DNA from 3 places in the Vibrio navarrensis genome. Region 3 is predicted to be linked to each of the others. Evidence: predicted binding sites of a transcription regulator. Region 3 holds the regulator's gene; each other region holds the start of a gene.
The links. The regulator CRP, encoded in region 3, controls carbon source genes, mostly activating them, when cyclic AMP is high. The targets are predictions, from matches to a motif close to TGTGANNNNNNTCACA.

Region 1: a site for CRP is predicted at 1,896-1,911, ahead of ectA (diaminobutyrate acetyltransferase). Genes of this name have one in related genera too.
Region 2: a site for CRP is predicted at 1,975-1,990, ahead of rppH (RNA pyrophosphohydrolase). Genes of this name have one in related genera too.

What each region holds. Positions count from the first base shown of each region.
Region 1 covers NZ_CP065218.1:1,147,093-1,150,376, reverse strand. The annotation lists gene ectB (diaminobutyrate--2-oxoglutarate transaminase) at 1-1,064, opposite strand, end outside; gene ectA (diaminobutyrate acetyltransferase) at 1,089-1,631, opposite strand; gene I3X05_RS21860 (tetratricopeptide repeat protein) at 2,023-2,895, shown strand; gene cyoE (heme o synthase) at 2,944-3,284, opposite strand, start outside.
Region 2 covers NZ_CP065217.1:544,607-547,890, forward strand. The annotation lists gene I3X05_RS02390 (NADP(H)-dependent aldo-keto reductase) at 1-343, opposite strand, end outside; gene I3X05_RS02395 (DUF6482 family protein) at 539-850, shown strand; gene mutH (DNA mismatch repair endonuclease MutH) at 837-1,520, opposite strand; gene rppH (RNA pyrophosphohydrolase) at 2,142-2,660, shown strand; gene ptsP (phosphoenolpyruvate--protein phosphotransferase) at 2,663-3,284, shown strand, end outside.
Region 3 covers NZ_CP065217.1:3,211,749-3,215,032, forward strand. The annotation lists gene I3X05_RS15225 (phosphoribulokinase) at 1-763, shown strand, start outside; gene crp (cAMP-activated global transcriptional regulator CRP) at 1,006-1,638, shown strand; gene ltrA (group II intron reverse transcriptase/maturase) at 1,698-2,990, opposite strand.

The DNA.
Region 1 (3,284 bases), on a different replicon from region 3:
CACTCAATACCACTCATCATGCCTCGCCCTTTTTGACGTACGAACAGTTCTGGAAAGCGCTGCACCGCTCTAGTGACAACGTCACTCACTTGCTGCGCACATTGCTGAATGTGACGGCTAAAGTCATCATTCGACCAGTAGATTTCCAGTGCGCTGGTCGCAGTGACAAAAGCGTGGTTATTGCCGCGAAACGTGCCGTTGTGTTCACCGGGTTTCCAAACATCAAGCTCAGGTTTGAGCAGCACCACCGCCATCGGTAAACCATAACCGCTGAGTGATTTCGACAGCGTCACCATATCTGGCACGATGCCCGCAGGTTCAAAGCTGAAAAACGTTCCTGTGCGACCACAACCCGCTTGAATGTCATCGACAATCAGTAAAATATCGTGGCGCTTACAGAGCGCACTGAGGCGTTTAAGCCAAGAGCTCGACGCGGCGTTTAAGCCCCCTTCCCCCTGCACGGTTTCTAACAGAACCGCCGCTGGTTTATCCATACCCGCAGAGTTGTCACCGAGCATGGTTTCAAACAGCGCCAGACCGTCGACGCCCGCATAGCCTTCAAACGGAATACGAGTGATGTTAGGCAAAGTTATGCCCGCGCCTTGACGATGGTGCTGGTTACCTGTCGCCGCCAGCGCTCCTGCGCTACAGCCGTGAAAACCGTTGGTGAAAGCCACCACATTGCTTCTGCCTTTCACTTTACGCGCCAGTTTCAGCACCGCTTCCACCGCGTTGGTCCCTGTTGGACCTGTAAACTGCATTTTGTAGTCAAGCGATCTAGGTTGCAGAATTAAGCGTTGGAAGGTGTCCAAAAAGGTGGCTTTGGCACTGGAGTGCATGTCCAACCCGTGGGTTAAACCGTCCATTTCAATGTATTGAAGTAGCGCTTGTTTTAGGACAGGGTTGTTGTGGCCGTAGTTGAGAGATCCTGCACCGGCAAGGAAATCTAAGTAGCGCTCTCCATTTTCCGTTTCCAGCCAACACCCTTTAGCTTTGTGAAAGACCACCGGAAAGTGGTTTGAATATGAACGAACGTTGGATTCTTGCTGAGTAAAAATATCCATGTTGAGACCGTTTTTGATTCCTATTTATTGAGGAGTGTCTAGCGGAATACGATAGAGATATTCCGTATCGTGTTTGCCTTTGAAATGGGCGTCTTCATCGAGAAAAGTAGTCACTTTGCCTCGTTTGCCGTGCTGCTCATCCAGCTTTTCAAACAGCGCCCAAGAGGCTTGATTTTGTTCGGTAATGGTGGTTTCGACCGCTCGAACCTGTTTAAGCTGCTGACGATTGAGTAGCTTGTCGAGCATGCGAAATGCCAAGCCCTTACCGCGATAGCGAGGCGCCACCGCAACTTGCCAAACGAACAGTACGTCAGGCTCTTCCGGTTTCTGATAGCCGGAGATAAAACCCGCGACATCGCCTTTGTGTTCGGCAACGATGCAGGTTTGGCGAAAGTGGGTCGATTGCAGAAAATTGCAGTAGGATGAGTTCATATCCAGTGGCGGACAATCGGCGATCAAACTGTAGATCGCATCGCCATCGGTCACTTTCGGTTGTCTAAAGGTCCATTTATTGGCTGAGTGTTGTGCAATTTCAGGGTACATCACCCAGGGAGCAGAAGTAATCATATGCAGATACATTTCCATCGAGCTCTAATTAAAATTCCTATTTATTATGGCCATTATCGGCGGTTAAAAAGCAAATAAATGGCCTTTTCATTGCCAAAATCGTGATAACTATCACACAAAATAACCCATAAACGCAAATTAAATAATTAGAACACAAAACTTTAATCTAACAACAAAACGCTTATTAAAAGATGAGGGAGGATTCTCTAAGTGACTTGATTACTCAGAAAAATCCTTTACACCTTAACGTTAAACACCTCATTTCGTGACTTAGATCACACTTAACGGGATGATTGTCCGTTTTTAAAATGATTCGTACTCTAAATTTATTATCCTAATCAGAAGGGGTCACTCTCAGAAAACAATCAAGACAAAACAATGGGATATCGATATGCGAATTTTACTCACTCTGATCGCGCTGATGAGCTTGCTCGTGCCAGCCATCGCAGAAGAGCAAAGCTATTCACAAAGCGAACTGCTCGACCGACCACTGATGGAAAGGTACATACTGGATGAACTCAAAGCGCTGCGCCAAGACCAACAGGATTTGGAAAGACGCCTAACGGTACAGATCACCGATCGCGAGCTGACCGTGGCGGATAAATCACTCAACTATGCCAACGTCACGGTCACCTACTTTTTCTACATTATCGCTGGGGTTGCGTCGCTGATCGCTTTTGTCGGTTGGCAATCACTGCGTGAGTTTAAGCACAACACCATAGAGATGGCGGACAAGCGTTTGGAAACCATTGCAGAAAAATACGAGAAGAAGTTCATCGCGCTTGAACGAGATTTGAAGCGTAAAACTCGCATCATCAGCGAAAACAACCGAGAAATTGAGATCATCAACGAGATCCACAACTTGTGGCTGCGCGCACAAAGCATGCCTACCGCAGAGCAAAGAATCGATGTGTACGATGAAATTCTTGCCATTCGGCCGGGCGATTTGGAAGCGTTAACTTATAAAGCCGACGCTGCGATGGAGATCAGAGAATACAACTGGGCACTGAGCCTGTGTAATCGTGTGTTGGAGATGGACAACACCAACGGCCCGGCGCTCTATCAACGTGCTTGTGCCTATTCGCGATTGGGGGTGGAGGAGCAAGCGATTGAAGATCTGCAACGTGCGATTGACGCCAGTCCTTCCATCCGCGATTTGATCAACAATGAGCCCGATTTAGAAAGCCTGCAGGGCAATCCGCATTTTGACCGTCTGTTTAGTCGTAGCAGTGAGCGAATGACGCAAGAAGGCAGTTTGGAATGAAGCGATGGGCGCAGCGAAACACGCTGCGCCCATGTAAAAGCGGAAAGTTTAGATCGAGAGCGGCAACAGTTCCATGCCTAACACACCGCTGATGCTCATCACCACCAGCAGCGAAATTTTAAACACCGAGCGCGCCCAGCTTTCGTAATTCTGCTGCGTTACAGGTTTAAATGTAACAAGCAGCCAATAGCCACTCACCAACGACGCCACGGCCAGATACTCATACCCCGCACTGCCAAGTGCAAACAAGGCGAACGCCACAACGGCAAACGCCACCACATACGCCTTCATATGGCGCTGCACTTTTTCAATCCCGTCAATCACAGGCAATACCGGAATGCCCGCTTGGCGATAGTCATTTAAACGGAACATGGCGATGGCGTAGGAGT
Region 2 (3,284 bases), 870 kb from region 3:
TATCGTTGATCGCCGTATGGATATGACGGCGGTTCAAACTCATGTTCTCGCGGATGTAGGGGACATTTCTTGGTCCCGCCACTTTGGTCGCCAGTATCACTTTTTCCCGTTTGCCTGATTTGACTAGCCAATTACCAATAAACTGTTCTGTAAGACCTTGAGTTTCCGCTTTGGGCGGAACCGGATACATTTCCGCGGTATCGATAAAATTGACGCCATGGTCTAAGGCGTAGTCGAGTTGGGCAAAGGCATCCTGCTCAGTATTTTGTTCACCAAACGTCATCGTGCCTAAGCATATTTTACTGATCTCAAGGCTGGAGTGGGGAAGTTTGCTATATCGCATGGCACATCCTTGTCGGTAGAGAGTGAAGTCAACTCAAGCAGAGATTTTGCTATCTCAACTGGTTGAATCGTAGGTGATCAATATAGGGGAAATTAGGCCGTTGCCCAAGTGGTTTGCGTGCCGTTCGTAATCTCGTTACTTTTGACTAAACTGGATCATTACAGGACTTGTTATCACGGAAGTAGGAGCAGGATGATGCAAAAACATCAACTGGATCTGTGGATGCAGAGTCATTATAAAGAGGGCGGTGGAATGCCCAAAGTGTTTGTGGTTGGTCGCTCAAATGTCAACGAGTACTCGTTAGCGGTGGAATACAAGCACCATTTTGAGCCGATTATCGATGGCGATGAGCTGATTCATTTTACCTCCTTAGAGCAGGTTAAAGACGAACTGCTGCGACTTGGGATCGATAAAGCGTATCTGCGTTTGCATAACGCTTACGAAGAGTGTGGCAGCCCTAAAGTCAGCCTTTATTGTGACATCGAAATCGCCGTTACTCCTCATTAACGGCCGCGATGAAGGCGCTTTTGAGGATCTGTTCGGTAAATTGAGTGCGCAGATAAAAACCTCTTGGTAGGGTTTTGATCGGTTTGCCGTTGGCATTATACGCTTCGGTCAGAGCGCGGCTGTTGGCGGCTTTTGGCCTCAAGTGGAGTGCTTCGCCACGTCGCGCGGAAATTTGATCGTACTGGCCGAGAGCGATCAGCTCCATCAACTCTTCCCAATCTTGGCGTAGGATCATTTCTTGTTCGGCAGAGGGGGACCAAATGAGCGGTGAGCCGACTCGTCTCATGGCGAGCGGAATTTCTCGTTCACCTTCGACCGGAATCCACAGTACGCGAGAGAGCTTGTTGCGTACATGGCTGTTGTGCCACGTTAGGCCATGAATCCCTGTTAAAGGCGCGACGCATACAAAGGTGGTTTCCAAAGGCTTGCCACTATAACTGACAGGGATACTTTTCAATTCAATCCCCAGTTCAGAGAAATCTTGTTGCGGCTTACTGCCTGCTGGGGCTCCCAAGTGCCATTCTAAAAGTTGCCCGACCCAACCTTTATCCCGCTTGAGGTTTTCGGGGACCGCAATGCCTGCTTCTTCGGCCAGTTCCGCAAAACTAAGACCAGCAATTTGTGTCGCGCGCTCAAAGAGCTCTTGTTCTGACTGGGGAACGGGTTTCATTGATAGTAGGCTCTGGCGAATAAAAGGGCTATTTTAGCAAAAAATGCTGCTTGGGAAGCAGTGCAAATCGATCAAAAAGCGTTATTTTGGGATCTTTTGACAAGTTATCCACAGAGGTCATTGCTGTTTTCACTAGTAACTCAGGTGCATGGATCAATAAACAGTACTTATATCACCAATAGAGGCTTGATTTTCTGTATGAACTCTGAGTTTGTCCTACTTTAGTGTGGATAAATTAGTCACTGTATGATCTTTGACCGATCCGTTTGTGATTAAAAGATCACCAGGGCTAGTGTGATCTTTTAAAGAAGGTTTTTCAGTTTAATTTATTGATTTTATTTGTTTTGTTTTTATTTTTTTAGCGTTTTTTCTAGATTGTGTATTTTTTTTCTTCAAGGCATTAAGAATGTTCCTCTCATTCTACACAAAGTTATTCACAGAAAAGGTGAATAAATGTGGGCAATGTCTCAATCTGATGTTGATAACTGGTATATCGCTGTAAAGTTATGCACTAAAGCTCGAAACGCGATAAATCTTAGCGATATCACATCAGTAAGTTTGCTACTGCTGGGGATATGTGGAAAAATCACTGTAATAAAAATTTATTTTAGAGGTTAGCCAGTGATAGATGGCGATGGTTACCGGCTGAATGTTGGTATAGTGATTTGCAATAACCATGGTCAGGTCTTCTGGGCTAAGCGATACGGGCAACACTCTTGGCAATTTCCTCAAGGGGGAATTGATGATGGAGAAACTCCAGAACAGGCCATGTTCCGTGAGTTGTACGAAGAAGTCGGTCTTACACACAAAGATGTTAAGATCATAGCGAGCAGTCGTCACTGGTTAAGATACAAATTACCAAAACGTCTGGTTCGCTGGGACTCTAAGCCTGTTTGTATCGGCCAAAAGCAGAAATGGTTTCTTTTGCGTCTTGAATGTGATGAATCCAGGATTGATATGCAAAGAGGAAGCTCCCCTGAATTTGATGGTTGGCGCTGGGTGAGCTATTGGTATCCGGTTAGACAAGTGGTCTCATTTAAACGCGATGTTTACCGTCGGGCGATGAAAGAGTTCGCCTCTTTAGCTATGCCTTTTCGAGAACGTAAGGTGAAAGGTAAGAAAAGCAAACGCAGAGGATAACTATGCTGAGCCAACTAAGGGAGATAGTTGAAAAAGTTTCTCGGGTCGAAGATGTTCACCTAGCATTGAACATTTTAGTTCGAGAAACTTGTACAGCATTGAACACGGAATGTTGCACCATTTACCTCGCGAATGAGGAGAGGCAGCGCCTAGAGTTGATGGCAACGCAGGGGCTGATTTTCCAGGGAGATAGTATCCACATTCGTTTTGAAGAGGGGTTAGTGGGTTTGGTGAAGCGCAGTGCCGAACCGCTTAACTTGGCCGAAGCGTCTAAACATCCTGCATTTAAATACTTTCCTCAATTGGGCGAAAAAGTTTACCACTCTTTTCTTGGGGCGCCGATTATTCACCGTAAAAAGGTGCTTGGAGTGTTGGTCATCCAGCAGAAAACGCCGCGCCTGTTTAATGAAATGGAAGAGTCATTTCTGGTGACCTTGTCTGCGCAGTTAGCGGTGTTGATTGCGCATGCGCAAAGCCAAGGGCACTGGTCTCTCTCCTCTAAACCCGCCGCTATTCAAGGCATTGCCGCTTCCAGCGGCGTCGCGATTGGCGAGTTTTGGTTTGATAACTCTCAGCCGCAGCTTTCAGAGGTATGTCCGGCATCCACTCTGGATAAAGAGCGTG
Region 3 (3,284 bases):
CGCTTGGATTGAAGGGGACAGTTTTCACCGTTTCACTCGCCCCGAAATGGACGTTGAGATCCGCAAAGCGCGCGAGCAAGGGCGACATATCAGCTACTTTGGGCCGCAAGCCAACGATTTTCCGGCGCTGTCGGAGTTTTTCCGCCAGTACGGCAAATCGGGCACGGGTGAAGTGCGCCGTTATCTGCACACCTTTGACGAAGCCGTGCCTTACAACCAAATGCCCGGCACCTTTACCCCATGGCAAAAGCTGCCCGATAACACCGACGTACTTTTCTATGAAGGGCTGCACGGCGGGGTGGTCGATGGTGAAGTCAACGTTGCCCAGCACGTAGATTTTTTGATCGGCATGGTGCCAATAGTCAACTTGGAATGGATTCAAAAATACGTGCGCGATACGCGTGATCGCGGTCATTCGCGCGAAGCGGTGATGGATTCGATTGTGCGTTCAATGGACGACTATCTCAACTACATCACCCCGCAATTTTCACGCACTCACATTAACTTTCAGCGCGTCCCGACGGTGGATACGTCCAACCCACTCAATGCCAAAGGCATCCCGAGTTTGGATGAGAGTTTTGTGGTGATTCGCCTGCGCGGTATCAAGAACGTCGACTTCCCTTACCTATTGGCGATGATCGACGGCTCCTTTATGTCGCGACACAACACCTTAGTGGTGCCGGGAGGCAAAATGAGTTTCGCTATGGAACTGATTGTACAGCCAATCCTGCAACAACTGATTGAAACAGGCAAAATTGGCTAAAATTTGAGGCCGGTTCACGCTTACTTTTCATACCGTGATCATGTGCACAATTTTGCGTAGAAAATCCCATTCTCGACACGATTAAAATCAAGAAATCGTTTTCGAAAAAGGATACTATTTCAAACCGAAACACAAGATAGCTTGCAGCATCAATCAAGAGCTCTTATTCTAGCAAGTCTATAACAAGGCTTGGCTAAAATATGGATAGCGGCAAGCGTACCCTGCAGAGGAAGTGAGATATTATGGTTCTAGGTAAACCTCAAACCGACCCAACACTAGAGTGGTTTCTTTCACACTGTCATATTCATAAGTACCCTTCAAAAAGCACGCTGATCCACGCGGGCGAAAAAGCAGAAACTTTGTACTACATAGTGAAAGGTTCTGTTGCCGTGCTTATCAAAGACGAAGAAGGTAAAGAAATGATTCTTTCTTACCTGAACCAAGGTGACTTTATCGGTGAACTAGGCTTGTTTGAAGAAGGCCAAGAGCGTACTGCCTGGGTTCGTGCAAAATCTCCTTGTGAAGTGGCTGAAATTTCATTCAAGAAATTCCGTCAGTTAATCCAAGTCAACCCAGACATTCTCATGCGCTTGTCAGCACAGATGGCAAGCCGTCTACAAGTGACCAGCCAGAAAGTGGGCGATTTGGCATTCTTGGACGTGACTGGCCGCATCGCTCAGACACTACTGAACCTAGCCAAACAACCCGACGCAATGACGCACCCAGACGGCATGCAGATCAAGATCACTCGTCAAGAGATTGGTCAGATTGTTGGTTGTTCGCGTGAAACCGTTGGCCGCATTCTGAAAATGCTGGAAGAGCAGAACCTTATCTCTGCGCACGGCAAAACCATTGTTGTTTACGGGACTCGTTAATTTCACGCCAGAAATCGACGTTCAATCGAGTAGGAGGAGGCCTCACGGCCTCCGTCCTCTCACACCACCGTACAAGCGTGGGTCGCATACGGCGGTTCCGAATACACTTTTAGTGACTCATACCCATCTCTCAATGAGTAAAGCCCCCTCTCCTCGAACCATTTGATTGGCATTGCGTGATTCAACTGGGGCGAGAGTGCTAAGCGCCACCACCCTTTATCTGACATCGCCAGCTTCCACGCATTTCGCTCTGTTACACCTTGTCGTTGTAACCATGTCGCTATGCTGTATCTGCGTTTGCGCTGTTTCAGGCGGTAGCATCTCAACCGACGCCGTATCCATTCGTCTAAGCGCTGCATCGCACTTTGACCTATGGCGAGCTTGAAGTAGTGCTGCCAACCTCGTAGGTATTGGGTTAACTCGGTGAGGATTACCGACAACTCTCGACCTCGATTTCGCTTCGTTATTTTCCGCACTCGCTTCTTCATTTGAGCTTGTGCCGATTTTGATATCTGGAGGGTTCCGTCTATCTTGAAGCTATGGCTTAGGTAAGCTCGCTCCGTCACTCTTGTTGCTGCACTTTTCTCACGATTTACCGTGAGCTTTAGCTTCTGCTCCAAGAACTCCGTTATCGACTCTTTGACTCGATGGGCGGCTTCCTCACTAAGAACGTAGATTTGGCAGTCATCTGCATATCGACAGAACTTATGCCCTCTTCGCTCTAACTCTTTGTCCAGTTCATCTAATACAATATTGGAAAGTAACGGAGATAATGGCCCACCCTGTGGTGTTCCTCGTTGTCTTCGCTCTACTAACCCATCTCGCATTAAGCCTGCCTGTAGATAGGACCTGATGAGCTTTAATACTCGTTTATCACTAATGTCCTTAGATAATCTGTGCATCAGCCTATCATGGTTCACCGTGTCGAAGTATTTGGCTAGATCGATATCCACTACATAACCCCGCCCTTCTCTGATATAGCGGCTTGCTGCCGCAAGCGCATGATGCGCACTGCGGTTCGGCCTGAACCCGTAGCTGCTGTTGGAGAACGTCGGCTCATAGAGCTCTGACAGTACTGATGTGATCGCCTGTTGGACTATCCTATCCAGTACCGTAGGGATACCTAATTGCCTGACGCCACCATTCGGCTTGGGGATTTCTACACCCAGAACTGGTTGAGGTTGGTAGCTTCCGTCCAGAAGACTCTGGCGGAGCGCTTGCCCATTTGAAGCTTGTCGAAGTTTAGAGATGGTCGCTGTGATGTCGAGTCTGTCGACACCTGCGCACCCCTTGTTCTTCTTCACGCGTCGAAGGGCATGGTTCAAATTCGCTGAGGAGCTGATTTGTTCCATCAGCGGAGTGGGGGTCACCAAGACTCGTCCTCCTTTCTACGCCGATCATGCTTGTCATTCTTCGTGACCATGAGCTTTACTTGCGGTATTGCCTATTGGGACGTAGAGATGTTTTCCATCTTGCTATGACTCCACATCATTGAGTAAATAGTGACTGCTTCTTGATATATTCAGTTCTGGCCTTCCTTTGAGTTGTACTTCCTCAAAGTACTATGCCTTCTGCTGACTTCTCATTGCCCATCACACAACATCACTGCTGTGTTGGTCTCATCTGAGACAGGCAATGAGCTCTCC